One region of the Arthrobacter sp. DMZ02-1R genome, then DNA from elsewhere that is predicted to be linked to it. Evidence: riboswitches for the same ligand, from Rfam matches in the RefSeq annotation. Region 1 holds a riboswitch; each other region holds the start of a gene.

Region 1 (7,166 bases):
AATCCTTGGTGCGGACTTCGACGAAACCAGCGAGCTCGCCCCCACTGTGGCGGCATTGTGCGCCCTGGCCTCAGGCCCTTCCCGGCTCACTGGCATCGCGCATTTGCGCGGCCACGAAACGGACAGGCTTGCAGCGCTGGTGGCTGAAATCAACCGGCTCGGTGGCGACGCCGAGGAAACCAGCGACGGCTTGGTGATCCGCCCCGCAGCGCTGCATGCCGGCGTCGTGCACAGTTACGCCGATCACCGCATGGCGACCGCGGGCGCCATCCTTGGGCTCGCCGTCGAGGGCATCCAGGTCGAAGACATCGCGACCACTTCCAAGACCATGCCGGAATTTCCGCAAATCTGGGCGTCAATGCTCACTGGTGGCCCAGCGGCCGCGGACACCGGTTCAACGGAGACAAGCAACTAACGATGGCTCGCGACGCAAGCTCCTGGGACGAATCCGATGTCCGGATCCGCCCCAACAAGAAGGGCACCCGCCCCCGCACGAAGGACCGCCCCAGCCACGACGACGCCGTGATAGGGCGCATCATTACGGTCGACCGCGGCCGATACACCGCAATAGTGGGCGAAAGCTCGGACAACGAGCGAATCGTCATTGCGGCCCGTGCCCGGGAACTCCGGCGCTCCCCCGTGGTCCCTGGAGACTTCGTGGCCCTCGTCGGCGATGTGTCCGGAGCCCCGGATACCCTCGCCCGCCTCGTGCGCGTCGAGGAGCGAAAGACCCTCCTGCGGCGAAGCGCCGACGACACGGATCCCATCGAACGGGCTGTGGTGGCCAACGCCGACCAGCTCGTGGTGGTGGTTGCGTCTGCCAACCCGGAGCCCCGGACAGGATTTATCGACCGCGCCTTGGTAGCAGCGTACGACGCCGGGATCGAGCCGCTACTGCTCGTCACCAAAGCGGATGTCAAGGATCCCACGGAACTGCTCGCCAACTATGTAAGCCTTGGCTTCCCCATCATCATCAGCCGGACGGCCGATGCAGGCGCCTCCGGCATCGACGCCCGGTCCGACGATGGCTTGTCCGCCCGGCTTGATGGCGACGCCGTCGGCCAACTGCGGGACTACCTCGACGGCAAGGTCACCGTCCTCCTGGGCCACTCCGGCGTCGGGAAATCCACCATGGTGAATGCCCTTACGGGCGCCGAGCGCGCCACCGGTGGGGTCAACGCCGTCACGGGCCGGGGCCGCCATACCTCGTCCTCAGCACTTGCATTGAAGCTCAGCGACGCCCCTGGCGGCAGCTGGATCATCGATACGCCCGGCATCCGTTCTTTCGGCCTGGCCCACGTGAACCCGGACCGCATCCTGCACGCCTTCCCGGATCTGGAACCCGGAACGGAATCGTGCGAGCGGGGTTGCAAGCACGATGCCTCCGCCGTCCGTTGTGGCTTGGATTCGTGGGTCGCTAATGGCCATGCCGGCGAGGCCGGCCCCGCCCGCCTGGCATCGTTGCGTCGGCTCCTTGGCGCGGACCCGCGCATGGAAGTCCAAGAGGCCAAGGAATTGGGCACAGTCAATTGAACCGCAGGGTCAACTGACTGCGCGTCGGTTGCCGTCCTACCTCCCCGGTTCACTGGCGAATAGACGGTAGTTTGGAACCATGACCCAACCCGATTCGAGCTACAACGACGACCTGCGGCTGGCCCATGTCCTGGCCGACTCCGTCGATTCCCTGACAATGGAGCGGTTCAAGGCACTGGACCTTCAGGTCGAGACCAAACCCGACCTGAGCCCAGTGACCGATGCCGACAAGGCTGCCGAGGAAGCAATCCGCGGGCAGCTCTCCCGTTCCCGCCCCCGCGATGCCGTCCTCGGCGAAGAATTCGGCAGCACCGGCCACGGCGCAAGGCGTTGGATCATCGATCCGATCGACGGGACCAAGAACTTCGTGCGTGGCGTACCCGTCTGGGCAACGCTGATCGCCCTCGTGGACGAGGGCGAAGTTGTGGTGGGACTTGTCAGCGCTCCGGCGCTCGGCAAGCGCTGGTGGGCTGCCAAGGGCTCGGGCGCCTACATGGGCCGATCACTGGCCGCAGCCACCCGGCTGAAAGTCTCCAACGTGTCACGGCTTGAGGATGCCTCGCTTTCCTACTCTGAGCTTTCCGAGTGGAAGCAGCACGGCTCGCTCGACAACTTCCTGGGCCTTGAGAACGATGTCTGGCGCAGCCGCGCGTACGGCGATTTCTGGTCCTATTGCCTGGTGGCCGAGGGCGCCGTGGACATCGCCGCGGAACCGGAACTCCAGGTCTACGACATGGCTGCCTTGGTGCCGATCGTGACTGAAGCCGGCGGACGCTTCACGTCCCTGAACGGCGCGGATGGTCCCTTTGGCGGAAACGCCGTCGCTACCAACTCAATCCTGCATTCCGAGGTCCTAAAGAGGCTCAACCCCGAGCTCGACGACCTCCTCTAATCCACTCTATTCACTGAATAAACGACGGCGGACGCCCCCTTTTCGGGGCGTCCGCCACTTTTTCTTCGGCAGAAGGCACATTTTCCGGTGATCGTAACAATCCGCTTAACAATCAGGGTCACATTGGAACCCGCCTCGCGGGTGTCCTAGTCTCTTTACAGGTCACGAGTGCCAGCGCGAAACCCCGGTTTGCTGGCCGGCAACCCTCCATCGCGGCGGGGTGCCCCGGGTGACGACCCGGCCGGTCCGGAACGGATGCGGCAAGCGCGGACCCCCTGCACGCAGGGGTCCCTCTTGAGTGAGGTCCCATGAGCACAGCCACGTTTACTTCTCCCGCTCTCTCGCAGCACCACGATGCCGCGCAGCAGCGCAGTGAATCCCGATCTCCGGCATCCCGTCCGTTGGCCGCGGTGACTGGCGCAGAACTGCAAGCGCCTCTGATCCAGGGCGGCCACGTCCGCTACGCCAACCTCGACTACGGCGCCTCGGCGCCTGCCTTGACCGTAGTTTCGGCATATCTCAACGAGATCCTCCCGTACTACGCGAGTGTCCATCGCGGCGCAGGCTATGCCTCACAGATCAGCACCTCAGTCTATGAAAACGCCCGCAACATCGTCCGCGACTTCGTTGGTGGCCGGGCAGACGATTCCGTGATTTTCACCCGCAACACCACCGACTCGCTCAACCTCCTGGCTGGGTGCCTGCCTGTCGCGGACGGGCGCCACATTGGCGAGGTCCTCTATCTGGACATCGAACACCACGCCAATCTCCTGCCGTGGCAAGGCGTTCCGCACCGCGGCATTGTGGCAGCGGGAACTTTGGTCGACACCGTAGCCAATTTGCGCACGGCACTCTCCCACGGGGGTGTCAGCCTCCTGGCAGTCACGGGTGCCTCGAACGTGACGGGCGAGATCCTGCCCATCAAGGAACTTGCTGCTTTGGCCCACGAATTCGGCGCGCGGATTGTGGTGGACGCGGCCCAGCTCGCTCCGCACCGCCGCATCGATATCGCCGCCGCGGATGTTGACTACTTGGTTTTCTCCGGGCATAAGCTCTATGCACCGTTCGGCGCGGGCGTCCTGGTGGGCCGTCCCGACTGGCTCGACGCCGGCACACCCCACCTTGCTGGAGGCGGAGCAGTCCGCGAGGCACGCCTTGACTCCGTGAGTTGGGCCACGGGACCGGCCAGGCACGAAGGAGGCTCGCCGAACGTGCTCGGCGCGGCCACCCTCGCACGGGCCGCGCAGGTCATCGCCAGCCTGGACCACGAGGAATGGCATGCCCACGAAGCCGCCATCCGTACACATTTGGTTGATGGCCTCAATGCGATCGACGGCGTGACCGTCCACCAGATCTTCAGCGACACCGATCCCCAGGACACCATCGGCGTCGTGAACTTCTCGCTCCAAGGCTATGACGCAGGCCTCGTGGCGGCCTATCTTGCGGCCGAACACGGCATTGGCCTCCGCGATGGGCGTTTTTGCGCCCATCCTTTGCTCAAGCGCTTAGGCCTCCCGTCCGGATCCCTGCGGGCCAGTTTCGGCGTGGGGTCGCGGCTGGAGGACGCCACACGGCTCATCGCAGGCATCCAGGCGCTCAAGAGCAACGGCCTCGGCTGGGACTACGTCGTGGATGCGGGCCGTTGGGTCCCTGCGAACGACCACCGCAGCTACCCGGAGTGGGCTCCCAACACCCCCGGGACCGCGGGCGCAGCTCCCTGCACTATCGACTGATTGCGATAGATTCGTAGGGTATTTTCACGTCCTACGAAGGAGTTCCTGCGTGGCCCCGCGATCCAAAGGCACGTCAGCCGGCCCCAAGCTCTATGAGGAACGGCGCCTTGAGCTCGGTCAGAGCTTTCAGGACGGCGGGGAGCACTATGACAGGGTCCGGCCGGGCTATCCAGCGGATTCAGCCGATTGGCTCCTGCCGGAAGGGGCGCAAGACGCGGCGGACCTGGGAGCCGGGACTGGAAAGTTCACGGCGCTCCTGGTCGAGCGCGGCCTGGCCGTCTCCGCGGTGGACCCTTCCACGGACATGCTCATGCAACTGCGCAAAATGTATCCACAAGTGGTCGCCCTGGAGGGAACGGCCGAGGCAACTGGACTGGCGGACTCAGCATTCGACGTCGTCAGCGTTGCCCAAGCCTGGCACTGGTGCGATCCCCTCGCCGCCAGCACCGAGATCGCCCGGATCCTGCGCCCCGGGGGCGTTATCGGCTTGATCTGGAACCAGTTGGACACATCCGTGCCCTGGGTCCACCGCTTGTCCCGCATCATGCATGCCGGCGATGTCCACAAACGGGACTTCCGGCCTGTGGTTGGACCGGAGTTTGCCGGTCTGGAAAGTCACGTGACGCATTGGGAGGATCCCGTGACCCCGGCTGACATCCTCGAACTGGTGAAGTCCCGCAGCTATTATCTGAGGGCGAATGACGCCACCCGGGCCAAGGTGCTGGGGAACCTCCAGTGGTATCTCTTCGAGCATCTGGGGCACACGGAGGGCGAGGTCGTCACGCTGCCGTACCTCACGCAGAGCTGGCGGGCGTGGAAGGTCTGAGGCCGCCGGTTCAAGATAGGCTTGTAACCGTGAAGACCAGTGCGCCCTCCTCCTCGATCGAGGACTACGTCAAGGTCATCTACTCCTTCACGGAGTGGCAGGACAAACCCATCACGTCCTCGCAGCTGGCGCAGCGGCTAGGCGTCGCCAATTCCTCCGTCTCGGAGATGGTCCGCAAGCTCAAGGACCAAGGCCTGGTGGACCACCAGCCCTACAGTGCCATTACGTTGACGCCCCAGGGAATGCAGCTTGCCCTGGGCATGGTCCGCAGGCATCGCCTGATCGAGACTTACCTCGTGAGGGAACTGGGCTACAGCTGGGACGAAGTCCATGACGAGGCCGAGATGCTCGAGCACGCCGTCTCGGACACCTTCATCGATCGCATGGCAGCCAAGCTGGGCAATCCCGGACGCGATCCCCACGGTGACCCCATCCCCGCCGCTGACGGTTCGGTGACCCTGCCACATGCGCACCGAATGATCGAGCTCGACGACGGCCACTCCGGGAAGATTACCCGGATCAGCGACGAGAACCCGGAGTTGCTGCGCTACCTGTCTGCCGAGGAAATCGACCTTGATGCCAACATCCAGGTAATTGGCCGCAAGCCGTTCGGCGGCGCTCTGGTGGTCCGGATCGGAAAAGGCCCGGGCAGCCGCGACTACGATCTCGCCGACGAAGTCACGTCGGCGCTTTGGGTAGCCACGGACACCGCGCACGAGGGTTGCGTCCTCGCGGAACGCTAACGAAACGGCCGCTGGACCGCGCAGTGTTTCAGGACCGCGCTGTGTTTCAGACGCGCTGGGTTGCCGTCCCGCCGTCGTCGGGGGCTGGACCCTCCGGAGAATCCGTCACCGCAGGGGCCAAGACCGGGTTCCGGATCCCGACGGCGGATGCCGCCGCCCCGATGAAGAACAGCACTGCGGTGACCACCACGGCATTGATGAGACCTTGGCGGCTGAAGACCGGGCCGATGATGAGCCCGGCGAACGCGATGCAGATCAAGCCCGCAATACGGGCTATGGCGTTGTTCACGGCGGAGCCGATCCCTGCCTCTTCGGTAGGAACGGCACCCAGGATAGCCGCGGTGAGGGGGGCCACCAGGGTGCTGAGGCCAATTCCGAAGACAATCTGCCCTGGTAGCACCTGCGTCCAGTAGTTCAGGGGCTCCTGGACGGCCATGGTCATGAGGAACCCTATTCCACAGATGAACGGTCCCGCCGTCATGAACCACCGAGGACCGTATTTGCCGGCCAGGCCGCCGAAGAACGAGGCCATGAGCATCAGGATCACAGTCGCGGGAAGCAAAGCTATTCCCGCAGTGGTCGCTTTCATTCCTCCGACTTGCTGCAAATAGATACCCACCGCGAAGAAGCCCAGCGCCAAGGCGCCATAAATGGCGAGCGTGGCCAGGTTTCCCCAACCGAAGTTGCGGATGGCGAAGAGCCGGAGGGGCAGCATTGGTTCCGGGGTCCTGGCTTCGTGGATCAGGAACAGGGTCATGCCCACCACCCCGACGCCGAGCGGCATCCAGACCAGCATGTTCCCCCAGCCCGTCCGTCCCTGTTCGATGAAGGCGTAAACCGGGCCGCCCAGTCCCACCATGGCCAGGAAAGCACCGAGGTAGTCGATCTTCTTGTTCCTGTCCGTGGCGGCGTCGGACTTCCGCAACCCCGCCAGAATCGGCCAGACGGCGACGCCCGGAATCACGTTGATAAAAAAGATCACGCGCCAGGACAACAGATCTACCGAGGCGCCGCCGATGAGCGGGGCTACGATGGCTGCCGCGCTGGTCCAGCCGGACCACTGGCCGATCGCCTTTGACTGCGCCGGCCCCGAGAAGAACGTGACGATCATGGCGAGCGAACTCGGAACCAGGAGCGCCCCGGCGATCCCTTGCAGGCCCCGTGACACCACCAGCACCTCACCGTTCCAGGCGAGACCGCAGATGACGGAAGTGATGGTGAAACCGGCGAGTCCCCATTCCAGGATGCGCGCACGACCGAAATGGTCAGACAGGGAGCCAGCAACCAGGATCAGCGCGCCCAAGGTCAAAAGGTAGGCATCCACCACCCATTGCTGGATGACAAGTCCACCACCCAATTCGCGCCCAATCGCCGGGAGCGCGAGGTTCACTACAAAGCCATCCAAAATAGCGATGAAGGAAGCCACAATAGCCACAACA
Region 2 (7,166 bases), 1.6 Mb from region 1:
CGGGTTCCCCGAGCCACTCGGTGACCCGCTCCGCCGAACCAGCAATGGTGAGGCTGGACATCTTGACGTCGCTTGGGTAGACGAGGGACGGGTGAAGCGCGGGGTCGCCTTCCCAACGGAGCAAGTACGGGACCTGGGGATCGGCGATCAGTCCCAGGATGCCGATTTGCGACCAGACGAGTTCGCGGCCATCCGGGAACTTGCGGTTGCCGGGGACAGCGGCGCGTCCGAGACGTTGTTCGAACGGGCTCAGGTCGTCCACAGCGACGCACCAGCCCATCCAACCACCTCCTGCGGCGGAGCGTGCACGGACGGCTTGTCCAAAGGGTGCCTTGTCGGATGCCGGGTGGTCAAGGACCTCGACAACTTCCAGGTATTTGTGGTCAGCAAGGGGAATGATCATGTTCCGGGTACCGAAGCGCGGGTGCACTCCGCCCCGGACTGCGTCCACTCCCAATGCTGCGGAAATCCGCTCGGTGGTGGCCAAGAGGCCATCTCGTTCACAAGCGTAAGAGACGTGATCCATGCGCATGGCTTCATCTTGGCACTTTGTGATGGAGCTCTCAGCTAAGTCAAGCCTAACCAAGGTGGGATGAATCGAAATGCCGGCTCAGGGTCACTTCGGGACGGGCCATGACGGAAAACTACGCGTTCGTCACAAAGCTTCCGGAGCCAGCGGAGAACGGTCCTGGACCGGCAGGGTGGGCCCGTTGAGCCCCGCATCGAGGAAGCGCCCCGACGCGAGGCCATGCCTCAGCCGGAGACGTAGTAGCCCGAAGTGTCAGCGATCAGTTGTACGGTGCCACTCGAGTTGTTGGTGAAAGAAATCGTTCCGTCGGTGCCGACCGGGGTTATGGCGAAGTTGGCGAGGATCTGCCCTGGCCCGTAGTTCACGTTCGAGGTGCCCGGCTGGGGGGTTCCTCCGGCGTAGGCGGTAATGAAGCCGTTCGACGTGGTGTCGGCGACGGTGATGTTCATCGCGACGGCGGAAACCCCCGACGCCGGGACGCCACCGCGGCCTGTGACTTTGACGTTGATGGTCTGTCCGGGGGCGACGGCTTGTTTGGGTGCGCCGGTTCCGATGCGGGTATCCAATTGCCGGAATGGTATTTGGGCCGAAAACGCTCCAGGATCAGTAGCCGCACCACCAAGGAAGTAGCCCGAGGTGTCGGCGATGAGCTGGACGGTACCAGCGGAGGTGTTCGTGAAGGAGATGGTTCCATCAGCGGAGACGGGGGTGATTGCGAAGTTGGGGACGATCTGCCCTGGCCCGTAGTTGACGTTCGAGGCGTTTGGTTGCGGAGTTCCTCCGGCGTAGGCGGTGATGAAGCCGTTGGACGTGGTGTCGGCGACGGTGATGTTCATCGCGACGGCGGAGACCCCCGTGGCAGGGAGTCCACCGCGGCCGGTGACTTTGACGTTGATGGTCTGTCCGGGGGCGACGGCTTGTTTGGGTGCGCCGGTTCCGATGCGGGTATCCAATTGCCGGAACGGTGCCTGGGCGGAAAACGCCCCGGGAGTAGACGCGGCGCCGGCAAGGTAGTAGCCGGAGGTGTCGGCGATGAGTTGGACCGTGCCGGAGGAGGTGTTGGTGAAGGAGATGGTTCCGTCAGCGGAGACGGGGGTGATGGCGAAGTTGGGGACGATCTGCCCTGGCCCGTAGTTCACGTTCGAGGTGTTTGGTTGCGGGGTTCCAGCGGCGTAGGCGGTGATGAAGCCGTTCGACGTGGTGTTGGCGACCGTGATGTTCATCGCGACGGCGGAGACCCCCGTGGCGGGGATTCCACCGCGGCCTGTGACTTTGACGTTGATGGTCTGTCCGGGCCCGACAGGCCCGGTGACTCCGCCGGTACCGTCACGGGTGTCCAATTGCCTGCACGGCGCTGCCGCGACGAAGCCGCCTGAGGGATACTGCGCTGCCGAAAAGAGTGCGCTGCTGACGTACAGCAGCCGGTTGGGCGTGCAGTTTCCGGCTGACTGGATGACTCCGAAGGTTGCCCCCGCAGTCAAAGTCGCAGCTACCTGCGCAGGGGTCCACGCCGGGTGCATGAAGAGAAGCATGGCGGCCGCTCCCGCCACATGGGGAGAGGCCATTGACGTGCCATTGAGGATTGCCGTGGCTGTCGTTGTCGTGTTCCAGTCGGAGGTGATCTGAACCCCTGGCGCGTACAAATCGACACAGGACCCAAAATTGGAAAAGGAAGCCTGCCGGTCAAACGCATCGGTGGCGGCCACTGTGATGGCCGCCGGCACACGACTTGGGGACAGGGTGCAGGCGTCGACGCTCGAATTACCCGCGGCCAAGGTCACGGTGATGCCATTGTCGATGGCGTTCTGCACAGCGGCGTCCAGGCTCTGGTTCGCGTCGCCCGACAGGCTGAGGTTGGCGACGGCAGGCTGCCCGGGGTGCGCCTGGTGATCCTGTACCATCCAGTTCAGGCCCGCGATGACGTCCGAGGCATTTCCGCTGCCATTGCAGTCGAGGACTCGAACCGGGACGATGGTTGCCGACTTGGCCATCCCATAGGTACTTCCCGCCGCGATTCCGGCCACATGAGTTCCGTGACCAGCCTCCGGCGTTGGAGCGCTGGTGCACGGATCCGTGGCGGGTTTCCCGGCGAACGCGCTCCATCCTGCCGTCACTCGTCCACCGAAATCCACGTGCGTGCCCAGCACGCCGGTATCAACCACATAGACGGCGACGCCTGCGCCGCTCGCGGGGGGCGTATAGGTTCCGGACAAGGGAAGGGTGCGCTGATCGCTTCGATCCAGACCCCAAGGGGCGCCGTCCTGGGTGGCATCAATTTTCACCGTTGTGTCGCGTTCGACGGCAGCAACGCCGGCGGACCCGGACAATTCTGCGGCCTTCTGGGGGGTGGCTGCCACTACTGCGCCCTTGACTGCATGCGAGAACGTCTTCCCAACACGGACACCTTGAGCCTGTAAAGATGCCGTTTGTCCCGCAACATCGGACCCGTCGGTGTACCGCACAATGTAGCGCGCTTCGCCGGCGGTCGTGTCGGGCTCGAATGAGTCCACGCTGACGTCGCCTGACGGTCTCGTTTCCACGCTGGCCTGCTGGCCAGGTGCGGCCTGGGCCACAGCTGGTGGTACCAAACCCAGAGGCACCATCAGGAGCGTCGCTGTAGCTATGGCCAGGCGCTGGGCAAAGCGCATGGATCCTCCTGAGATTGAAATTGCCTTGCGGGTTGTTGGCATGGACTGCATGTGGACTTTCACGAGGTGCTGACAAGAATTGGGATTCCGCTGCCTCCGTCTGGAGCTCGGGAGCCGGACTGCTGTGCCTGATTCTATCGAGTCACACGCGCATCATGCTCCCCTTCGGTAACGGCCTCTCCGCCCCCTTGCATGAACAAGACACGGCCGAGTGTCACATAGATGTCATAATCTTCGTCAGAAGGGGTCCGGTTTTCCTAGACTCTTCGTATTAGGTCATGAGTGCCAGTGACAGCCCCGGCTTGCTGGCCGGCAACCCTCCTCTCGCGGTGGGGTGCCCCGGGTGAAGACCTGGCCCTTCGCTTTTTTGGCGGCGGGCAAGCGCGATGTGAGGTGTCAACGAATGACAATTGCTGCAACAGCCATACCCCTTTCCGGCACCCGGGACGGAACGCTCAAGTATGTCTCCGTGGGTGGACTCGAACTGGAGGCCGGAGGTCTTCTCCCGGACGTCGTCCTTGCGTACGAGACGTGGGGACGGCTCAACGCCGATGCTTCAAACGCCGTGCTCGTGGAACATGCCCTGACGGGCAGCACGCACGTGGCCCGTGGCGAAAGCGACGAAGAGGGCTGGTGGGAGCAACTCGTTGGACCCGGGGCGACCATTGACACAAACCACTACTTCGTCGTCTCCGTCAACATCGTGGGAGGCTGCTACGGCAGCACAGGGCCGTCGTCGAGCGCGCCCGATAGCAAGCCGTGGGGTTCCCGGTTTCCGCTGGTGACGCTGCGGGACAGCACCGCGGCGGAAGCCCGGCTGGCCGACGCCTTGGGGATCCACAGCTGGCACACGGTGGTAGGCGGATCCATGGGCGGTGCGCGTGCCCTGGAATGGGCGGTCAGCTATCCGGACCGCGTGAAGCGATGTGCCGTGATTTCAATCGGGGCATGCAGCACTGCCGAGCAGATCGCGTTCGCGCAGGCCCAGACGCTCGCCATCCGGCAGGACGCCGATTTCAACGGTGGTGACTACTATGGCCAGCGCGCGCCCGAGGCAGGATTGGCCCTGGCCCGGCGGATCGCCCACATCACCTACCGTTCAGCGGAAGAACTGGATTTCCGCTTCGGCCGGAATGCCCAGGGCGGCGAGGCACCCCTTCAGGCTGCCGCGTTGGGAGACCGGGGCCGTTACCAGGTGGAGAGTTACCTCGACCATCAGGGAAGCAAACTGGTCCAGCGCTTCGACGCCAACAGCTACATCGCCATCACCGAGGCCCTCATGAGCCACGACATCACCCGTGGCCGGGGCTCATTGGAGGACGCGCTGTCCGTGGCCACAGCCACATTCTTTGTTGCCGCGGTGGACTCGGACCGGCTCTACTTTCCGGAGCAATCCCACGAACTTGCCAAGGCGCTGCCCGGCGAGGTCTCAGTGCACGTCATCGAAGCACCCATCGGGCACGACGGTTTCCTCACTGAGATCGGCCAGCTGGGCCCCCAGTTGCGCGACGCTTTCTTTGGCTGACCCAGGCTTTCTTCGCCTGAATCAGCCGTTCATGATCTCTTGGCGGAGCTTCATGTAGTCCTCCATGGCGATTTTCCCGTCGCTGTACTGCTGGTCCAGTTCGGCAAGTTTCCGGGCCCGGTAGCCATGGGGTGCGGTGTCCGGCAGGGGAACGGTCGACGACGGCGGAGCAGCCTGTGGTGCGGGCGTCGCCACCGGGGGCGGTGGCTCAGCCGGAATGATTACCGGTGGTTGCGCCGGGTATCCGTCGGGGTAGTTCTGCGGAGGACCGGGGAAATTCTGGCCTGGATAATTCTGGCCCGGGTAATTCTGCGGAGGGAAGTCCCTGATCCTGCGTTGGCGCGAACGGTTGAACATACGGATCCCCATGGGAATCAGCCAAGAGCAGACGATGATCCAGAAGATCAAATTGTTCACGATAGAGGCCTCCTAGGTCTTTCTCCAGCTTAGCCCGGCCCGTGTGGCAAGCGTCGTGGTCCTCCGTCACCTTCGGGGCAAAACGGAGTCGGCCGGACCGAAGACGGGTCCCGGCGTCGGGCGTTTTGGCAAGATCCCGTCGCCGGAGGACTGGTGCCGGATCCGGCGGATGACCCACGGGACAAAATACTCGCGTGCCCACACGAGATCGCCGGAGCGCGCTTCCCGCCAGCTGCGGTGCGGGAGTGGCTTGGGCTGGAGCGGCTCGAGATTATGCGGAACGTTGAGGGAATCGAGGACCATGGTGGCGATCGTGTGGTGGCCGAGTGGCGAGAAATGCAGGCGGTCTTCATCCCACATCTGCGAGTTGGAAAGTTGCCGCAGGGACCACATATCCGCCACCACTGCGTCATGGCGGGCGGCTACAGTCCGCAGGTTTTCGTTGTAGATGGCAACCTTGCCGCGGATCCGCCCAAGAACCGACGACGCGGTGTCCGGGCCGTTGAAGAGAACCACGGTGGCGCCTTCTGAGGTCAGGGTCTGTACCGTGGCATCGAGTTTCTCGGCCAGGGCATCGGGATCGCCGCCGGGGCGGATGAGGTCGTTGCCGCCCGCGGAGATGCTTACGAGGTCCGGCTTAAGGTCCATGCACGGGCCGAGTTGTTCGTCCACGATCTGTTGGAGCAGGCGCCCCCGGATCGCCAGGTTGGCGTAGGCGAAATCCCTGTGACCGCGGCTCAGCTCCTCGGCCACCCGATCGGCCCAGCCGCGATGTCCGCCCGGACTGTTGGGCTCGGGGTCGCCGATGCCCTCGGTAAACGAATCACCCAAAGCCACGTAGCGGGTCCACGGATGAATCCGCTCATCCGCGCCGTGCTCCACCGGGGAATCAGTGCCACTCACGTCCATATCCTGCCTTTTGCTGCAACGCTACGCGCCCGTAGCTTGTTACTCATGGGTAACTGTAAGAATAGTCCCATGAGTCAAGCTTCCGCCTTTCCCGCCCCGGTCGTTTTGTGGTCCCACGAAGAGGAGGAACGGGGTGGAAAGCCGTTGCTGGTCCTGTTGCACGGTTATGGATCCAACGAGCAAGACCTTTTTAGCCTGGCAAGCCTGCTGCCCCAGGAGTTCGTCGTCGCCTCGCTCCGCGCCCCGATCGCCACCGGCCCGGGCTTCACGTGGTTCCCGCTCACTGCGTCCATCGACTACTCGCTCGACGCCGTCAAGGCCGCGGCCGAGTATGTGTTTTCCTGGTTGGACTCCTTCAAGTCCAACCACAGCTCGGTGACGCTCCTCGGGTTCTCCATGGGCATGGCCATGGCCACCTCGCTGCTCCGGCAGCGGCCGGCGGACTTTGCCGCCGTCGTCGGGCTTTCAGGCTTCGCCGTCGACGCCGATGCCGACCCCACGTTCCGGGACGCCGAACTGGACGGTTCCGTGCCGCTCTTCTGGGGACGGGACCAGCAGGATCCAGTCATTACCCCGGACAAGATCGAATACACCATGGGGTGGGTCCGAAAGCACACGGACCTTACCAAGGTGCTCTACACAGGCATGTGGCACGGCATCAACCAGCAGGAAATCGGCCACGTGGGCGAATTCCTGGAGCACAAGGTCCTCACGTCCGTCTGAAAGCAATGCGGGGTCACTTATGGCCCATTCTGAGGCACGTAATGGGCCATAAGTGACCCCGCGTTGCTAGGACTCCTTGGTGATCCGCACGGTTTGTCCGTTGACGGTCACGGTGTCGCCTGCATGGAGCTGGCGGCCGCGCCGATCGTCGATCTCTCCGTTGACTTTGACCAGCCCGTTTTTGATGAGCTCGGTGGCCTCCACGCCGTCCTCCACCAGGTTGGCGAGCTTCAGGAGCTGGCCGAGGCGGATCATGTCGTCGCGGATGGGGATTTCTTGAATTTGCGGGTTGCTCATACAAGCAATGATGCCTGAAGTAGGGTGGTGAAAGTGCCGCCAACGTCCCGCCCAGCCTCCCGAAGTACTTCTGGAAGTACCTCCAGAACTTCCCTTCCCGTGCTCACCGGGCTGCTGC
Region 3 (7,166 bases), 2.0 Mb from region 1:
CGGCGGGGTGTCCGGGGCACGCGCGGCTTTTTGCGCCCCTTGCCCGGAATCTGCGCCCTGGGAGGAGTTGTGGCTTGGGGCCTGGGCCGAAGGACCCAGGTTCGGAAGCAGGCCACTGATCCGGGGGTCGCCCCGGAGGAAACCACTCACAAGCACTGCTACGGCCGCGACGATCGCCACGACCATCAGGTTTCGGAACAGTGCGACGGCGGTACTGGGCCGCCGCTGCGGAGATGGCGGACCGCCGTCGTACCCGTAGTTCGAATGCAAGTCTCCCCCAAGTCCCTGATTCCCGAGCCCCAAGCGGGCCGATGCCACTAACGGATGACAGCGCCGAAGACGAGTCCCAGCCCATACGTGGCCGCGGCCGCGCCGAGTCCGATGGCGAACTGCCGGAGGCCGCGGGTCAGCGGCGAGGTTCCGGACAACAGGCCGACGACGGCGCCAGTCGACAGAAGCGCGATGCCCACCAGCGTACCGGCCACAGCGAGCGCAGCGAAGCCTGTCATGCCGAAGATGAACGGCAGGATCGGCACAATGGCGCCCGAGGCGAAGAAGCAGAAGCTGGAGATGGCGGCGCCCCAGGCGGAGCCGATCGCTTCGTGCTCGTTCACGGTTTCTTCCACTTCGGGATGGAGCGAGAGGCTGGGATCGCAATCGCAGCTGTAGAGGCCCATGCGTTCGGCGGCGCGGTGTTCGGCGGCTTCGTGGGACATGCCCCGGGCCAGGTACACCAGGACCAGTTCATTGTGTTCGATGTCCAGGGACGGGGCTGCGGTCAGCGTGGCCTGGGTGGGGCGGGTGGCCTTGAGGAGCTCCAGTTGCGAGCGGACCGAGACATATTCGCCGGCTCCCATGGACAGTGCGCCTGCCAGCAGGCCGGCGATGCCGCTGAAGAGGACCACGGTTGCGGGCACGCCGGTGGCGGCCATGCCCATCACGAGGGAAAGGTTGCTGACCAGGCCGTCGTTGGCACCGAATACCGCGGCGCGAAAGGTGCCGGACAACCTGTTGCGGCCGCGCGTCGCCAGGCCGCGGACAACTTCTTCGTGAATTTGTTCGTCGGCCGCCATGGCCCGGGTCGCGGCGGGATCCTTCGCATAAGGGGAGCGGCCTTCCGCCCTTTGCGCGAGGGCCAGGACGAACACCGAACCGAAATTCCGCGCCAGGAAGCCAAGCAACTGGCTACGGATGGAGGCTGCCTTCGGCATGCCAGCGTGTTCGCCGAGGAGCTTGAGCCAGTGTGCCTCATGGCGGCCTTCGGCCTCTGCGAGGGCCAGAAGGATCTCGCGTTCCTCACCATCGCGGCGCTGCGCCAGTTCGCGGTACACGGCGGCCTCGGCGCGTTCGTCGGCCAAGTACTGCCGCCAGCGCTTGAGGTCCGACGACGATGGGGGAGTCCTGGTGGCTGCTGCGTCTTGAGATGGACTGCTTGAGTCCAACGGACTGTCTGATTGCGGGGTTTTTGCGTGCGGGTGCACCGGGACTCCTGGGTTGCTGGGGCGGGCTTCATCGCCTCATTGCACGTCCACTTTATCGCCAATTTCCGCGGCTTTTCGGCTGGTAATCCTTACTCGACGTTTTAGGTATGCCTCAAAAACGGGGAGGCTCCCGCTAAGCCTTGACCACCGGATGGGGCAGTGCTGGGATGGATGGACAGGGTCCACGAATTGGCTTCGGTGGCGTGGTGACCGGCTGCCTGATCCGCCTGGCGATGGGCTCAGCGGCACGTCGAACGGAGGTTGCACCATGGACAGCACCGAGACCCACGCCCGCCACCCCGACCGTCCCACGGTCGAGGCCGATCCCGCCTACGACTACAACGAGGACCTGGAGGTGGACGAGGACTGGGAAGAACAATCCGAGGTCCTCGACGACGACGAACGGCCGGTTCCGCTCGACGTCGACGAACACCGTGAGGTTGGAGAGATCGAATAGCCTCGGCAGCGTCGAATAGCCCCGACTCGCTGAATCTGGGTGGCTAAAACGCGCTCAGGATGAAGTGACGTTCCACGCCCGCCCGGTGCCCGGTTGCGGCCACCGTCAGCGTGAGCTTCCGTGTGGCCGGGAACCACCGGGCAGGCTGGACTGCTTGCGAGAGGGCTTGGGTGATGAGCCGCGGCTCGTGATGCCAAAGGCGTTCCAGCCGGCCGTTCACCACGAACGTGATGGAACCCTGGGAGAGGTCGACGCCGGGAATCACCCGGACAAACTCGTCAACCCGCCTGGCGCGGGGCGCGGGTGCGGTGCTTAGCTGCGTGGTGTGGCTGGCGGTAGCGCCGGTTTCCAAAGGCATTGCCTTCTCCTGGTGGAGTTGCTCTTGCCCGCTCGGTTGTCTCTGGTCCGGGGTCGGGCCGCTTCTTCATCCGAACCACCCGTGAACATGGGGTTGGCGTATGGCAAGTCGGAGCTTGGCGCCACATCTCTTGAAGCTCTTCCTACTGTACAGGCAGGCCCGCCCCTGTGCCTCTGTGTTCAAGCCCCCCGGACACGGCCGCGGCGCCGCAGCCTCTCGAACGAGAAGGTGCGGCGCCGCCGTCGTAATCTAGGCGATGGTCAAGGCCACCACGACGTCTTGCGCCGCCATCGAGATCAACACTCCCACGATGCCCAGGCCAAGGACCCAGTAGCGGTTGGCCTTGACGTCGTGCTCGGGGTTTTCGGTGTCGTCGGTGTTGATCGTTTTGCCGAACCAGCTGGCCACGAACGGGACAACGTCAGCGCGGGCCACCGTGGCTGCGGCAATGAGGGCACCGGAGGCGGTGGACATCATGGCGGCGACCGCTGCGGCCATGACCAGGCCGCCGATGCCGATCGGCAGGATGTGCGTTGCCACCTCGGCGTAGACGACGTCCTTGCCAAGTGCCTTGACGTCGATGTTGGGCAGTGCCACGCGGGCGGCAAGGCCGATCAGGGCGCCGGCCCTACGAGACGCTCCGGCGTCCCAAAAGGCCCGCCATGCCAGCGATCCGGCTACTATTGCTGCAATGATAGGGCCGTAGCAACGGCCTGAAAGGTTCGTGAATGAAGGCTCTCCCCGTTGAACCAAGCAATGTCCCCGTTGCCATCGGTTCCAGAATCCGTGCCGCCCGCCAATCGCAGCGGCTCACCATAGAACAGGTGGCGGATGCCACCGGTCTGACCAAGGGTTTCCTGAGCCGCGTCGAGCGGGACCTGACATCGCCGTCGGTTGCTTCCCTTGTGACGCTTTGCCAAGTCCTTTCAGTATCAATTGGCGAGCTTTTTGCCGCCCCCGAAACGCACTTGACCCGGCGGGACGATGGTCCGCGGATTTCGCTCGGCGGGCAGGGGATCGTGGAGCGGCTCCTGACCGCCCGCTCAGAGCGGCGGCTGCAGATTCTGCAGGCGACCATCGAACCCCGGGGCCGCGGAGAAGCCGAGCTTTACGCCGTTGATTGCGACGTCGATGTCCTGCACGTGGTCAAGGGACGCATCAAGCTGATCCTCACCAATGAGGAGTACGAGCTCGAGGAGGGGGACACCTTGTCCTTCCCGGGCCGCGAGCCCCACACCTGGGTCAACCCCACGGACGAGCCCGTTGAGGTGCTCTGGATACTGGTGCCGGCAGCCAGTCGCTGATGCTGGCGCCTTGCGACGCGCGGAGCGTAACAAGCCGGAAACCTGGCTGACTTCAGAATTTAACCCATGGACTTTCTGCGTTACGTGCTTGAAATAATTCGTGCCGAATACCGAAACAGGGCGGCTGTACCTTCGAGTCAACGCAACTCGTCAAGGTCGGTACCTCGTGAGGTACCAAGACCTGTTCGTTTTTAAAATGGTCTCGCCGTGCGGGCGCCATGGAGCGCCGTATATGCAGGAAGGCTCCCGAAATGAACTCAGCATTCTTTAGCGTAGGGCTGGATGTGAGCCCCCAGACCCTGGATCCCGGCGCAACAGCCTGGATGCTTGCAGCTTCCGCCCTCGTCCTTCTCATGACGCCAGGTTTGGCGTTCTTCTACGGCGGCTTGGTCAGGATGAAGTCCGTCCTCAACATCATGATGATGAGCTTTGGCGCCATTGGCGTGGTCGCGGTGGTCTGGGCCCTGTGGGGTTACGGACTGGCATTCGGCCCGGATACCCTGGGCGGCTTCATCGGAGACCCCTTCGCGAACTTCGGACTCAGCGGTTTGACCAGCGTCATCGGCGGGAAAGCCCCGGGGCTGCCGGACATGGTCTTCATCGGATTCCAAGCGACCTTCGCCATTATCACGGTCGCCCTGATCAGTGGCGCGGTGGCTGAACGCGTCAGGTTCGGCCCATGGCTGCTGTTTGCCGGCCTCTGGGTCACCCTCGTCTACGCGCCCATTGCCCACTGGGTTTGGGGTGGCGGCCTCTTCGGATCCACCGGGATCATTGGAAGCAAGATCTCAGCCCTTGACTTTGCCGGTGGCACAGTAGTGCATATGAACGCCGGCATGGCCGGGCTGATGCTTGCAGTAGTGCTCGGCAAACGGCTCGGATTCATGAAGGACCCCAACATCCGGCCGCACAACCTCCCCTTCGTGATGCTCGGGGCAGGCTTGCTGTGGTTCGGGTGGTTCGGCTTCAACGCCGGTTCGGAACTGGCTGCTGACGGAATCGCCGCGCTCGCCTGGACAAACACCCTCCTGGCCACGAGCGCCGCGCTCCTGGGCTGGCTTCTCGTAGAGCGGCTCCGCGATGGCCATGCGACGTCCCTCGGTGCCGCATCCGGCGCTGTTGCGGGCTTGGTGGCAGTTACTCCGGCGTGCGGATTCGTGGATCCCATTGGTGCCATCGTCATCGGTGTCATCGCGGGTGCAGTCTGCGCACTAGCAATCGGGCTGAAGTTCAAGATCGGCCTGGACGACTCGCTGGATGTTGTTGCCGTGCACTTTGTCGGTGGCCTGTGGGGGACCCTGTCCCTTGGATTCTTCGCCGTACCGTCGGCCAAGACTGAAGGCGGCCTCTTCTACGGCGGCGGCCTGACCCAATTCTGGCCCCAAATATTGACGGCCCTGGTGGTCACCGTGTGGACCGCGATCATGACCACGCTCATTGGCCTGGCCATCCACAAGACAGTTGGCATGCGCGTCAAAGAGCACGAAGAACTGACGGGCATCGACATCACGGAACACGCAGAAACCGCCTACGAGCTGGCCATGGTTGGTGGATCCTTCAATCCCGGGGAACCTCAGAACGGCAAAACGCCCCCGGCGGCAGGCAAAGTCGAAGAAACGGAGCTGAGCCGTAGCAGGGCCTCGACGTGAAGCTCGTTACCGCGATAGTGCGGCCGGAGAGGATCGACGAGGTCCGTGAAGCCCTGGAGCGCTTCGGAGTCAACGGGATGACGGTGAGCCAAGCGAACGGCTACGGCCAACAGCGGGGTCACATGGAGGTTTACCGCGGCGCGGAGTACAACTCCGATCTCCTCCCGAAAATACGGGTGGAGGTACTGGCCACCGACGATCTGGTGGACGGAATCGTGGACGCCATCATTTCCGGCGCCAGTACGGGTCAGTTTGGGGACGGCAAGATCTGGACCATCGACGTATCCCAGGCGGTGCGCGTCCGGACCGGGGAGCGTGGGGCCTCCGCGATCAGCTAAGGCGGTCCGCTGGAAACACAGTGTTGGTGCCGCACCACGAGGTGCGGCACCAACACTGCCATGTTCAGCCCACGTGCACCCAAGGCCTGCGCGTAATGTCCTGTTCGGCTTCCCGCAGCACTTCGCGGGTTACCGGGGCAATCTCACCCTCGCCGAAAAAGAGGAATTTGCTCAGGTTGGCGATCGGATTGCCTTCGGTCCAGCGGAAATAGATGTGCGGCATGAGACCCGTGACGTCGCGGATGTGGAGCAGCACCGCGGCCAGCGTGTTGGGCACGTTGTTGCTGTGGATCTCCAGGATCTTGAAGCCGTGCCGGCGCTTGCCTTCCACCAGGAGTTCCTGCTCAAAGTCGGAGCTGTCATCCACGATGATTTCGATGAAGATCGCGTCGCTGTCTTCCGGCAGGTGGTTGGCCTGCTTGGCGTGCTGCAGCTTCAACAGGTACCGATCGGCGGTCAGCCGCTTTGGCTCGTGGGCGATGATCCGGATGGGACCTTCCTCATCGGCGGCCGTGAATTCGAGCGCCATCTTGTCCATCTTGATGTGCGTGGCGCGCAGTTCGAAGGAACGGCGTATCCGCGACGCGAAGCTCACCAGCACAATGCCAAGGATGAACAACGCCGCGATCCTGATGCCATCCGGTCGCTCCACCACATTGGCCACCGTGGTGTAAGCGAAGACCACGGCCACCGCGCCGAATGCGATGGTCTTGCCCTTCTGCATCTTCCTGCGTGCGGACAGGGTGACCGCGATCGATGCCGAAGTCATGAGGACCAGCACACCAGTGGCATATGCACCGCCTTGGGCTTCCACGTTGGCTTTGAAGACAAGCGTGATGATGAAGGCAACGGCAGTGAATACCAGGACCAGCGGCCGGACGGCCTTGGTCCATGCAGGGGCCATGCCGAAGCGTGGCAAATAGCGCGGCACAAGGTTCAGCAAGCCGGCCATGGCGGAGGCGCCGGCGAACCACAGGATGGCGATGGTGCTGATGTCATAGACCGTGCCGAAGCCGTCGCCCAAGAATTGGTGCGCAAGGAATGCAAGGGCTCGTCCGTCTGCTTTCCCTCCCGGCTGGAATTCAGCGGCCGGGATCAGGAACGTCGTGATGAAGCTCGAGGCCACCAGGAAAGCACTCATGATGAGCGCCGCCGTCGTGAGCAGTTTGTGAGTGCCGCGGATGCGGCCCGCGGGATTCGCTTCCGTGTCGCTCGGGCTGCCCTTGATTTGCGGCATGACCGCGACGCCGGTCTCGAAGCCTGAGAGGCCCAGCGCGAGTTTCGGGAAGACCAGGAGCGCGATGCCCACCATGATCAACGGGTTTCCGTGTTGCTGGTTCAGGGCGGCCCACCAGTCGGTCACCACATGTGCCTCGGTCACCACGTGCGTCAGGCCGACAACGACGACGACGGCGTTCAGCACCAGATAGACGCCCACGAGCACGACGGCGACGTTGATGGCTTCCTTGAATCCGCGCAGGAACACCACGGCAAGGCCGGCGATGAGGGCCAACGTGATGGCGATTTCCTGGCCGTGGAGCCATTCCGGCGCGAACGGATTTTCGATCGCGTGGGCGCT
Region 4 (7,166 bases), 1.3 Mb from region 1:
GGTTGCTGGGCTTGGTCATTCATGGCAACTCCTTAGGTAAGAAGCTCACGCCGCTCGGCTGGTGCCGCTCAGATCGTTCATGAATGACAACGATTTCAAATGAGCAATAATTTCCTCAGTGATAAGATTTTCACGATGAGTCCTTCAGCAGCGGGCAAACAACTGGGGTTTCTCTTGGCGCGCCACGGACGCATCATGAACACTCGTCTTCGCCAAGCGCTGGACTTCTCCGGGCTTAGTCCAAGGCATGCGGTCCTCCTGTGCCGGCTCGACGAGTCCGGGCCCATCAGCCAGCAAGGCCTCATCGATATCCTCTCGATCGACGCCAGCGCACTCGTGGCCGTGTTGAACGATCTTGAACGCGAAGGGCTCGCGGAACGCCGCCGCGATCCAGCGGACCGCCGTCGCCATATCGTGGACATCACCGCGGCAGGCAAACGCGCGGTGGGTTCGATCGAAGTTGCCGTGGCCGACGTCGAACGCGAGGCCTTTGCCGGGTTCTCTGCGAATGAACTCTTCCAACTCCATGGGCTGCTGTCGCGGATCCATGCCGAACCCGCAGATGAACCCTGCGCCGAGGATTGACCCTTACTGCAGCGTCGCCGTCAATCGCGCCACGTTGTCCACGTACTTGGCAAGCATCGGCCGGTCCAGCCAATCGTCCAAGGTCAGTTCGCGGCACATTTCCCGGTACGAAGACTCGACCGAGCGCATACTGTCCACGGCCTCGGCACCCAGGAGCATCACCGAGACCTCCATGTTGAGGGAGAAGGAGCGCATGTCCATGTTGCTTGAACCGAGAACGGCAACTTCGTCGTCAATCGTGAAGTGCTTGGCGTGCAGCACGTACGGTGCCCGGTACAGGTAGATCTGCACTCCGGCTTCCAAGAGCGCTTCGTAGTAGGACCGCTGCGCGTGATGCACCAGGAACTGGTCACCCTTCTCGGACACAAAAAGTTCCACATCCACGCCACGCTGGGCCGCCGTCGTGATGGCATACAGCAGCGAATCGTCAGGGACGAAGTAAGGGCTGCAAATCGAGATGCGGTGCTGGGCGGAGTAGATCAGCGTGTTGAAGAGGCGCAGGTTGTTTTCCGTGACAAATCCCGGGCCACTGGGGACCACCTGTGCGGTCATCCTGCCGGGTGTCGCTCGGACCGAGACCTGCAATTGGTTTTCGAGGGACTCGTCCGTTTCGCTGAGCCAGTCGGTGGCGAAGACGACGTTGAGGGTGGCAACGATCGGCCCCTCCATGCGGGCCATGAGCTCCACCCATTTACGGCCGGCGCGTCGGTGCTTGGGGTTGTTATAGGAGGGCTCGATCAGGTTCTGGGAGCCGGTGAAGGCAATTTCGCCGTCGATCACCAGGATTTTCCGGTGGTTCCGCAAATCGGGACGGCGCCACTGACCGAGGACGGGCAACAGCGGCAGCATGCGGCGCCACTGGATCCGGCCACTCCTGAGCCTGCGGACCAGACTTCGGTACCCCGGTATCCGCAGCGTGCCGATGTGGTCGAACAGGAGCCGCACGTTGACCCCGCGCACGGCCGCGTTCTCCAACTCGGTGAGGAGTTCGTCGGTGACGGGGTCGCTGCTCATGATGTAGAACTCCGCGTTGACGAACTTTTTGGCCCCCCGCACGGCTTCAGCCATGGCCTTGAGTGATTCCTCGTAGCCGGGGATCAGCTCCACGGAGTTGCCGTCCACCATCGGCAGCGAGCCGAGGCGCCGGTTCAGTTCACCCGCCGACGTCACCCATTCAGGTCCGGAGTATGTGCTGACGACGGCGGCGATCGCCGAGGTGCCGGCACGCACCCTTTCATTGACCTCCTCTTGCTGCTCACGACGACGGCGGGACAGCCGGAAATTGCCGAACAACAGGAACAGGACGAAACCGACGGAAGGGACGAGGAAGACGGCCAGGAGCCAGGCCATGGCCGTGGTGGGACGGCGGTTTCCCGGGATGACGCCAAGCAGCACGATGCGCAGGATGATTTCAGCGATCACCCATGCGCCCAGGAGCCAGGTCCACTCCATCCCGAGCTGAAAAGGAAACAGCACTCCACAACCCCCGCGGTCAAAAGAACTAGCAGTCAGCACAGCCTATCCGGCGCACCGCTGCTGACCTCACGTCCTGCCGGGCCCGCACTAAGCTGGAAGCATGACTTTTCCTGCCCCGACGGTCCTCGTTTTCCTGGATCCCGCGTTCGAAAACGGCCGCATCGCCGATTCCAGCCAGCCGCAGCTCATGGCCACGGACCTGGGCGCCACCCGAGGTGACGGCGTCTTCGAATCGCTGCTCGCCCTCGAGGGCCGGGCACGGAAGGTACAGGCCCACTTGAACAGGCTCGAGGGCTCAGCCCGCGCTCTGGACTTGAACATTCCCGATCAGGAGGTGTGGCGCAAGGCGATCAACACTGCAATCACCGAGTTCCGCGACGCGTTCCCCGCGCCGAGCCCGGCCGAGGACGAAGTAGTCATCAAGCTTCTGGTGACACGCGGCGTCGAAGGCGCTTCGACCCCTACATGCTGGATCCAGGCTTCGCCGTCCCCCGCGGGCAGTCGCCGGCAGCGCGAGACGGGCATCGACGTCGTACTTCTTGACCGCGGCTTCGACACGGATGCGGGCGAGCGCGCCCCCTGGCTGCTGCTCGGTGCCAAGACTCTGTCCTATGCCGTGAACATGGCCGCACTGCGCTACGCGCACAAGCAAGGCGCTGACGACGCGATCTTCATCTCAACAGACGGCCGCGTGCTGGAGGGTCCGACCTCCACCGTTTTGCTGGCGCATGTTGAAACGGTGGACGACGGCGCCGGTTCCGTGCGCACGGTCAAGCGCCTCATCACTCCGCAACTGGACAGCGGCATCCTCCCCGGCACCTCGCAAGACGCACTTTTCGCGAAAGCGAAGGCGGCCGGCTGGGAGCTCGGCTACGGCCCGTTGGTCCCGGACGACCTGTTCGACGCCGACGCAGTGTGGCTGATCTCAAGCATCCGGCTCATCGCGCCCGTCAATCATGTGGACGGCAGGGAGATCGGCACCCCGGCAATGCGCAAGCAGCTCACGGCCGAGCTCAACGAGCTGTTCGCGGGGATTGAATAGGGGTTTCCAAGGCGGCGCTACTGACTCAGGATCTGCTCCCGCAGAATGTCTGCATGCCCGCAGTGTTGAGCGAGTTCGCGCAGCAGGTGAAGGTACACCCAGCGCAACGGGAGCGGGCCGCGTCGATTGCCGTTGAGCATGCTGTCGAGCTCCAAGGACGAGGTCGCAAGGCGTGACGCCTCGCATGCCTCGAGATGTGCTTGCTGGACTGTGGCGATGGTGTCGCCGTCGTCGAGGATAAACGACTCGTCCGGCGTCGCGGGGATACCGATCTCGGTGCGTGGGCGGCAAGTGATGGCTTCGTCGAACCAGACCTTCTCGACGAAGGTCGCGTGCTTCACGAGGCCAAGCAGCGTGGTCCGGGACGGCACCAGTGACCGGCGGGCTTGTTCCTCGGTCAACCCGTTCAAGCATGCATTGAGCGCACGGCGGTGCTCGTCAATGAATGCCTCGAACTGGGTCCTGATTTGCTGGTTGATGACGTCCTCGGCAAACGTCACGGGGAGAGAAGACATGGGTGGAGTATCCCAAGACCGGCGCCCCAGGGCAATCGAAGGCGGCCCCTGGACCACCCAATGATCAGCCTCGCCTCTCAGCCGTTGGCCGTGATCCTCACCGCGGCGACTTCTCCAGCTCCGGCAGAGGCGGAGGCGCCCGAATTGGCCCGCGCCACGTGAACCTGGATGTTAACCGGCCCCGGCTGCAGCTGAACAACCCCCGTGTATGGGGCGGAGCAATCGAACGTCAGGTCCTGCGGAGCCAGCCCGGTCCGCGGATCCTGGCCGATGACCATCTGGACCTCCGGAGCACCAACGCAGGCCGCCATCACAGTTCTGGTTCCCCCATGACCCGACATGAATCCGAGTGTAGGGGGCCGGGTCATTTAGCTTGCCAGAGTCTATTGTGCCGCCATGGCCGCAGTAGTTAACTAGTTTCGTGAACCCTGCTGGGGAGGGCGATCTACCTCTAGGGCCAACGGCCCCCAGCCGGATAAAGGCGTCTGATGCGCCGGTTCTGGGGCCGGCGTATCAGACTTCTTGCCCAACTGACCCGCACTTGTTGTCGTTATCGGCGTCCATAACGACACCAACTGCGAGGCACTTGGGTCGCTGAGGAAGACGTTCCGCCCATTCCCCAAGTGGGCTTGAGTCCGTAGGGTATCGACATGAGCATTTACATCAGCCCCGACTCCGCTGCATGGTCGCTAACTGCCATGGCGACTGCCGCGTCAGCGGGATCAATCGACGATGCGAATGCCATGTCCAACTTGGTACAGGAAATCTACGAGACAGAAGGTTTCGAAGCCCTGTCAGGTGTGGTCTTTGCCCTGGCTCATCACAACAGCCTCTCGCTGCATGCCTTGGCCACGGCCACCGGGATATCCGTCCATGAGTTGCTGGAAATCCGAAAGCATCAAGGCACCACGTTCCATCATTCACCGTCGTTTTTGGTGCAAGAATCCAAACAATTGCCACGCCGGATCCAAGCAAGCCTAGAGCCGCTTCCGCGGGAAACCGAGGCTTAGTCCCCCGCCAGTGATCCCGTGCTCAGCAAGCCACGCTGGGTAAATGCGCGATCCTGCCACATATTTGAAGGGGCATCCGGGTCCCGCAGGACCGACGTCGAGCGCTGATTCTCGCCCGGATCAGCTGGGCCGCCGCCCCGGTTACGGAACATGACGACGGCCGGTGGTGCGGGCCGCCGTCGTGGATGTTATTTTCTTCTTGAGTAATGAGCACCAGCGCGAAGCCCTGACTTGCTGGTCGGCAACCCTCTCTCCGGCGGGGTGCCTCAGGTGACTACTCGGCGTATCGACACTTTCGAACTGCAAGCGTGACTGAGGAGCACCAATGCCTGAACCCACCGAAGAAAAACTCTCCTACCGGCTCATCACGGGTCCCGATACCAAGGAATTCTGCGAGCGGATCTCCACTGCCCTCTCGGAAGGCTACGTGCTGCACGGCAGCCCGGCTGCCACCTTCAATGGCACGGACGTGATCGTGGCGCAGGCCATCATCCTGCCCGCGGCGATCGCCAGCGCGGATGCGGCAGTCGCGTCTGCAGTGGATGCACTCGACGAAGAGTTCGACGGCGAGGGCCACGCATGAGCTATGCAGGCGACCTGAGCCCGCATGATGCCTGGGCCAAACTGGAGCAGGGCGCCATCCTGGTGGACGTCCGCACCGAAGGCGAGTGGGCACACATCGGCATTCCAGACACCAAAGCCACCGAAAACGATCCCCTGTTCATCCAGTGGAACCTTGCCGGTGGGATCCCCAACACGCGTTTCATCGAAGAGCTGACGCAGCAGGCCCCAGAGGCTGGTGGCACCGAACTGGTCTTCCTCTGCCGTTCCGGCCAGCGTTCGATCGCCGCCGCCATCGCCGCAACGCAGGCCGGCTACACCGCCTACAACGTGTTGGAGGGCTTTGAAGGCGAGCCTGACCGCTACGGCGAGCGAACCGTGAACGGCTGGAAAAACCGTGGACTTCCGACGAACCTGGGGAACATCTAAGTGACATTCAATCCTGACGCCGCCGGCTGGGGCCCTGACACCCAGGCAGTCCGCGGCGGCCTTGACCGCACCAATTTCCAGGAAACGTCCGAGGCCGTTTTCCTCAATTCCGGCTTCGTCTACGAATCCGCCGCGGCCGCCGAGCGCGCGTTCACCGGAGAGGACGAACGCTTCGTCTACTCACGCTACGGCAACCCCTCCGTGGCCACTTTCCAGGAGCGCCTCCGCCTGCTCGAAGGCACCGAGGCGTGCTTCGCGACGGCGTCGGGCATGTCCGCTGTCTTCACCGCCCTCGGTGCGTTGCTGGCGGCCGGTGACCGGGTGGTTGCCGCGCGCTCACTGTTCGGTTCCTGCTTCGTCATCCTCAACGAGATCCTGCCGCGCTGGGGAGTCGAGACCGTCTTCGTCGATGGCCCGGACCTGGACCAGTGGCGTGCCGCGTTGTCCGAGCCGACAACGGCAGTGTTCTTCGAGTCGCCGTCGAACCCCATGCAGGAAATCGTCGACATCGCCACGGTGAGTGAGCTGGCACACGCGGCGGGGGCAACCGTCGTCGTCGACAATGTCTTTGCCACTCCCCTGTTGCAGCGCTGCGGCGATCTGGGCGCGGACGTGATCGTCTACTCGGGTACCAAGCACATCGACGGCCAAGGCCGGGTCCTGGGCGGAGCGATCCTGGGCACCAAGGAGTTCATCGACGGTCCCGTCAAGCAGCTCATGCGGCACACCGGGCCATCCCTCTCCGCGTTCAACGCCTGGGTCCTGACCAAGGGCCTCGAAACGATGGGGCTGCGCGTGAACCACTCCTCGGCGTCGGCGCTGCGGATCGCCGAATGGCTTGAGGAACAGCCGGCCATCAGCTGGGTCAAGTACCCACTCTTGAAGTCGCACCCGCAGTACGAGCTCGCCGCGAAGCAGATGAAAGCCGGCGGCACCGTGCTGACCTTCGAGCTGCTCCCCTCCGCGGGACGCTCGGCGAAAGAGGCCGCCTTCGCGCTATTGGACGGGCTCTCCGTCATCGACATCTCGAACAACCTGGGCGATTCCAAGTCCCTCATCACCCACCCTGCCACCACCACGCACCGTGCCATGGGTCCGGAAGGCCGCGCGGCCATCGGGCTGGCTGACGGTGTGGTGCGGCTTTCGGTGGGGCTGGAGGATGTGGACGACCTCATCCGGGACCTGGAGCGGGCCCTCAAGCAGGTCTAGCCGGCTGCGGGTCAGCCCGGCGTGGTTAGCCGGGCGCGTCGCGCCAGTCCTGGCGCACCCAGGTGAGGACGGGCTGCGGTTTGGTGTCGCTCTGGTCCTTCTCTGAGCGCATCGTGATCTGGACGGCGTGCTGGACGACGGCGGCCAGCCCGGCGGAGTCGGGCTGGCCGCCGTTGCTCTCGCTCCACCGCTCGGCAACACCGCGCTGCTCGATCGCACCGTTACCACGGCTAAGGATGGCTGCGATGCCGGCCTTCGCCAAGTCGAATTCACCTTGTTCCGCCAGCACCGGTTCCAGATATTCCACCAACGACCAGACCACGTCGGCGGCAGGCTCGG

Evidence for each region. Region 1 has a riboswitch for S-adenosylmethionine ahead of AC3ANQ_RS08705 (aminotransferase class V-fold PLP-dependent enzyme). Riboswitches for the same ligand answer to the same signal wherever they lie in the genome.
Region 2: linked by a shared signal. The riboswitch ahead of metX (homoserine O-acetyltransferase MetX) and the one ahead of AC3ANQ_RS08705 (aminotransferase class V-fold PLP-dependent enzyme) in region 1 are both predicted to bind S-adenosylmethionine.
Region 3: linked by a shared signal. The riboswitch ahead of AC3ANQ_RS17800 (hypothetical protein) and the one ahead of AC3ANQ_RS08705 (aminotransferase class V-fold PLP-dependent enzyme) in region 1 are both predicted to bind S-adenosylmethionine.
Region 4: linked by a shared signal. The riboswitch ahead of AC3ANQ_RS01935 (DUF1737 domain-containing protein) and the one ahead of AC3ANQ_RS08705 (aminotransferase class V-fold PLP-dependent enzyme) in region 1 are both predicted to bind S-adenosylmethionine.

The regions. Positions count from the first base shown of each region.
Region 1 covers NZ_CM173230.1:1,764,030-1,771,195, reverse strand. The annotation lists gene aroA (3-phosphoshikimate 1-carboxyvinyltransferase) at 1-415, shown strand, start outside; gene rsgA (ribosome small subunit-dependent GTPase A) at 418-1,533, shown strand; gene hisN (histidinol-phosphatase) at 1,613-2,425, shown strand; SAM riboswitch class IV at 2,586-2,698, shown strand; gene AC3ANQ_RS08705 (aminotransferase class V-fold PLP-dependent enzyme) at 2,734-4,158, shown strand; gene AC3ANQ_RS08700 (class I SAM-dependent methyltransferase) at 4,208-4,984, shown strand; gene AC3ANQ_RS08695 (metal-dependent transcriptional regulator) at 5,014-5,727, shown strand; gene AC3ANQ_RS08690 (MFS transporter) at 5,774-7,166, opposite strand, start outside.
Region 2 covers NZ_CM173230.1:3,340,151-3,347,316, reverse strand. The annotation lists gene AC3ANQ_RS16040 (VOC family protein) at 1-532, opposite strand, end outside; gene AC3ANQ_RS16035 (S8 family peptidase) at 754-3,177, opposite strand; SAM riboswitch class IV at 3,452-3,567, shown strand; gene metX (homoserine O-acetyltransferase MetX) at 3,581-4,702, shown strand; gene AC3ANQ_RS16025 (hypothetical protein) at 4,724-5,119, opposite strand; gene AC3ANQ_RS16020 (SGNH/GDSL hydrolase family protein) at 5,186-6,028, opposite strand; gene AC3ANQ_RS16015 (alpha/beta hydrolase) at 6,098-6,751, shown strand; gene AC3ANQ_RS16010 (RNA-binding S4 domain-containing protein) at 6,818-7,048, opposite strand; gene AC3ANQ_RS16005 (DMT family transporter) at 7,148-7,166, shown strand, end outside.
Region 3 covers NZ_CM173230.1:3,736,441-3,743,606, reverse strand. The annotation lists gene AC3ANQ_RS17815 (matrixin family metalloprotease) at 1-270, opposite strand, end outside; gene AC3ANQ_RS17810 (VIT1/CCC1 transporter family protein) at 318-1,442, opposite strand; gene AC3ANQ_RS17805 (hypothetical protein) at 1,750-1,938, shown strand; gene AC3ANQ_RS17800 (hypothetical protein) at 1,982-2,296, opposite strand; SAM riboswitch class IV at 2,312-2,432, opposite strand; partial or broken gene AC3ANQ_RS17795 (sodium:solute symporter family transporter) at 2,549-2,923, opposite strand; gene AC3ANQ_RS17790 (helix-turn-helix domain-containing protein) at 3,025-3,600, shown strand; gene AC3ANQ_RS17785 (ammonium transporter) at 3,852-5,249, shown strand; gene AC3ANQ_RS17780 (P-II family nitrogen regulator) at 5,246-5,587, shown strand; gene AC3ANQ_RS17775 (APC family permease) at 5,652-7,166, opposite strand, start outside.
Region 4 covers NZ_CM173230.1:423,044-430,209, reverse strand. The annotation lists gene AC3ANQ_RS01970 (FAD-dependent oxidoreductase) at 1-23, opposite strand, end outside; gene AC3ANQ_RS01965 (MarR family winged helix-turn-helix transcriptional regulator) at 136-585, shown strand; gene cls (cardiolipin synthase) at 589-2,037, opposite strand; gene AC3ANQ_RS01955 (aminodeoxychorismate lyase) at 2,162-3,103, shown strand; gene AC3ANQ_RS01950 (DinB family protein) at 3,121-3,618, opposite strand; gene AC3ANQ_RS01945 (hypothetical protein) at 3,696-3,959, opposite strand; gene AC3ANQ_RS01940 (hypothetical protein) at 4,269-4,628, shown strand; SAM riboswitch class IV at 4,831-4,943, shown strand; gene AC3ANQ_RS01935 (DUF1737 domain-containing protein) at 4,954-5,211, shown strand; gene AC3ANQ_RS01930 (rhodanese-like domain-containing protein) at 5,208-5,618, shown strand; gene AC3ANQ_RS01925 (O-succinylhomoserine sulfhydrylase) at 5,619-6,827, shown strand; gene AC3ANQ_RS01920 (glutamate--cysteine ligase 2) at 6,853-7,166, opposite strand, start outside.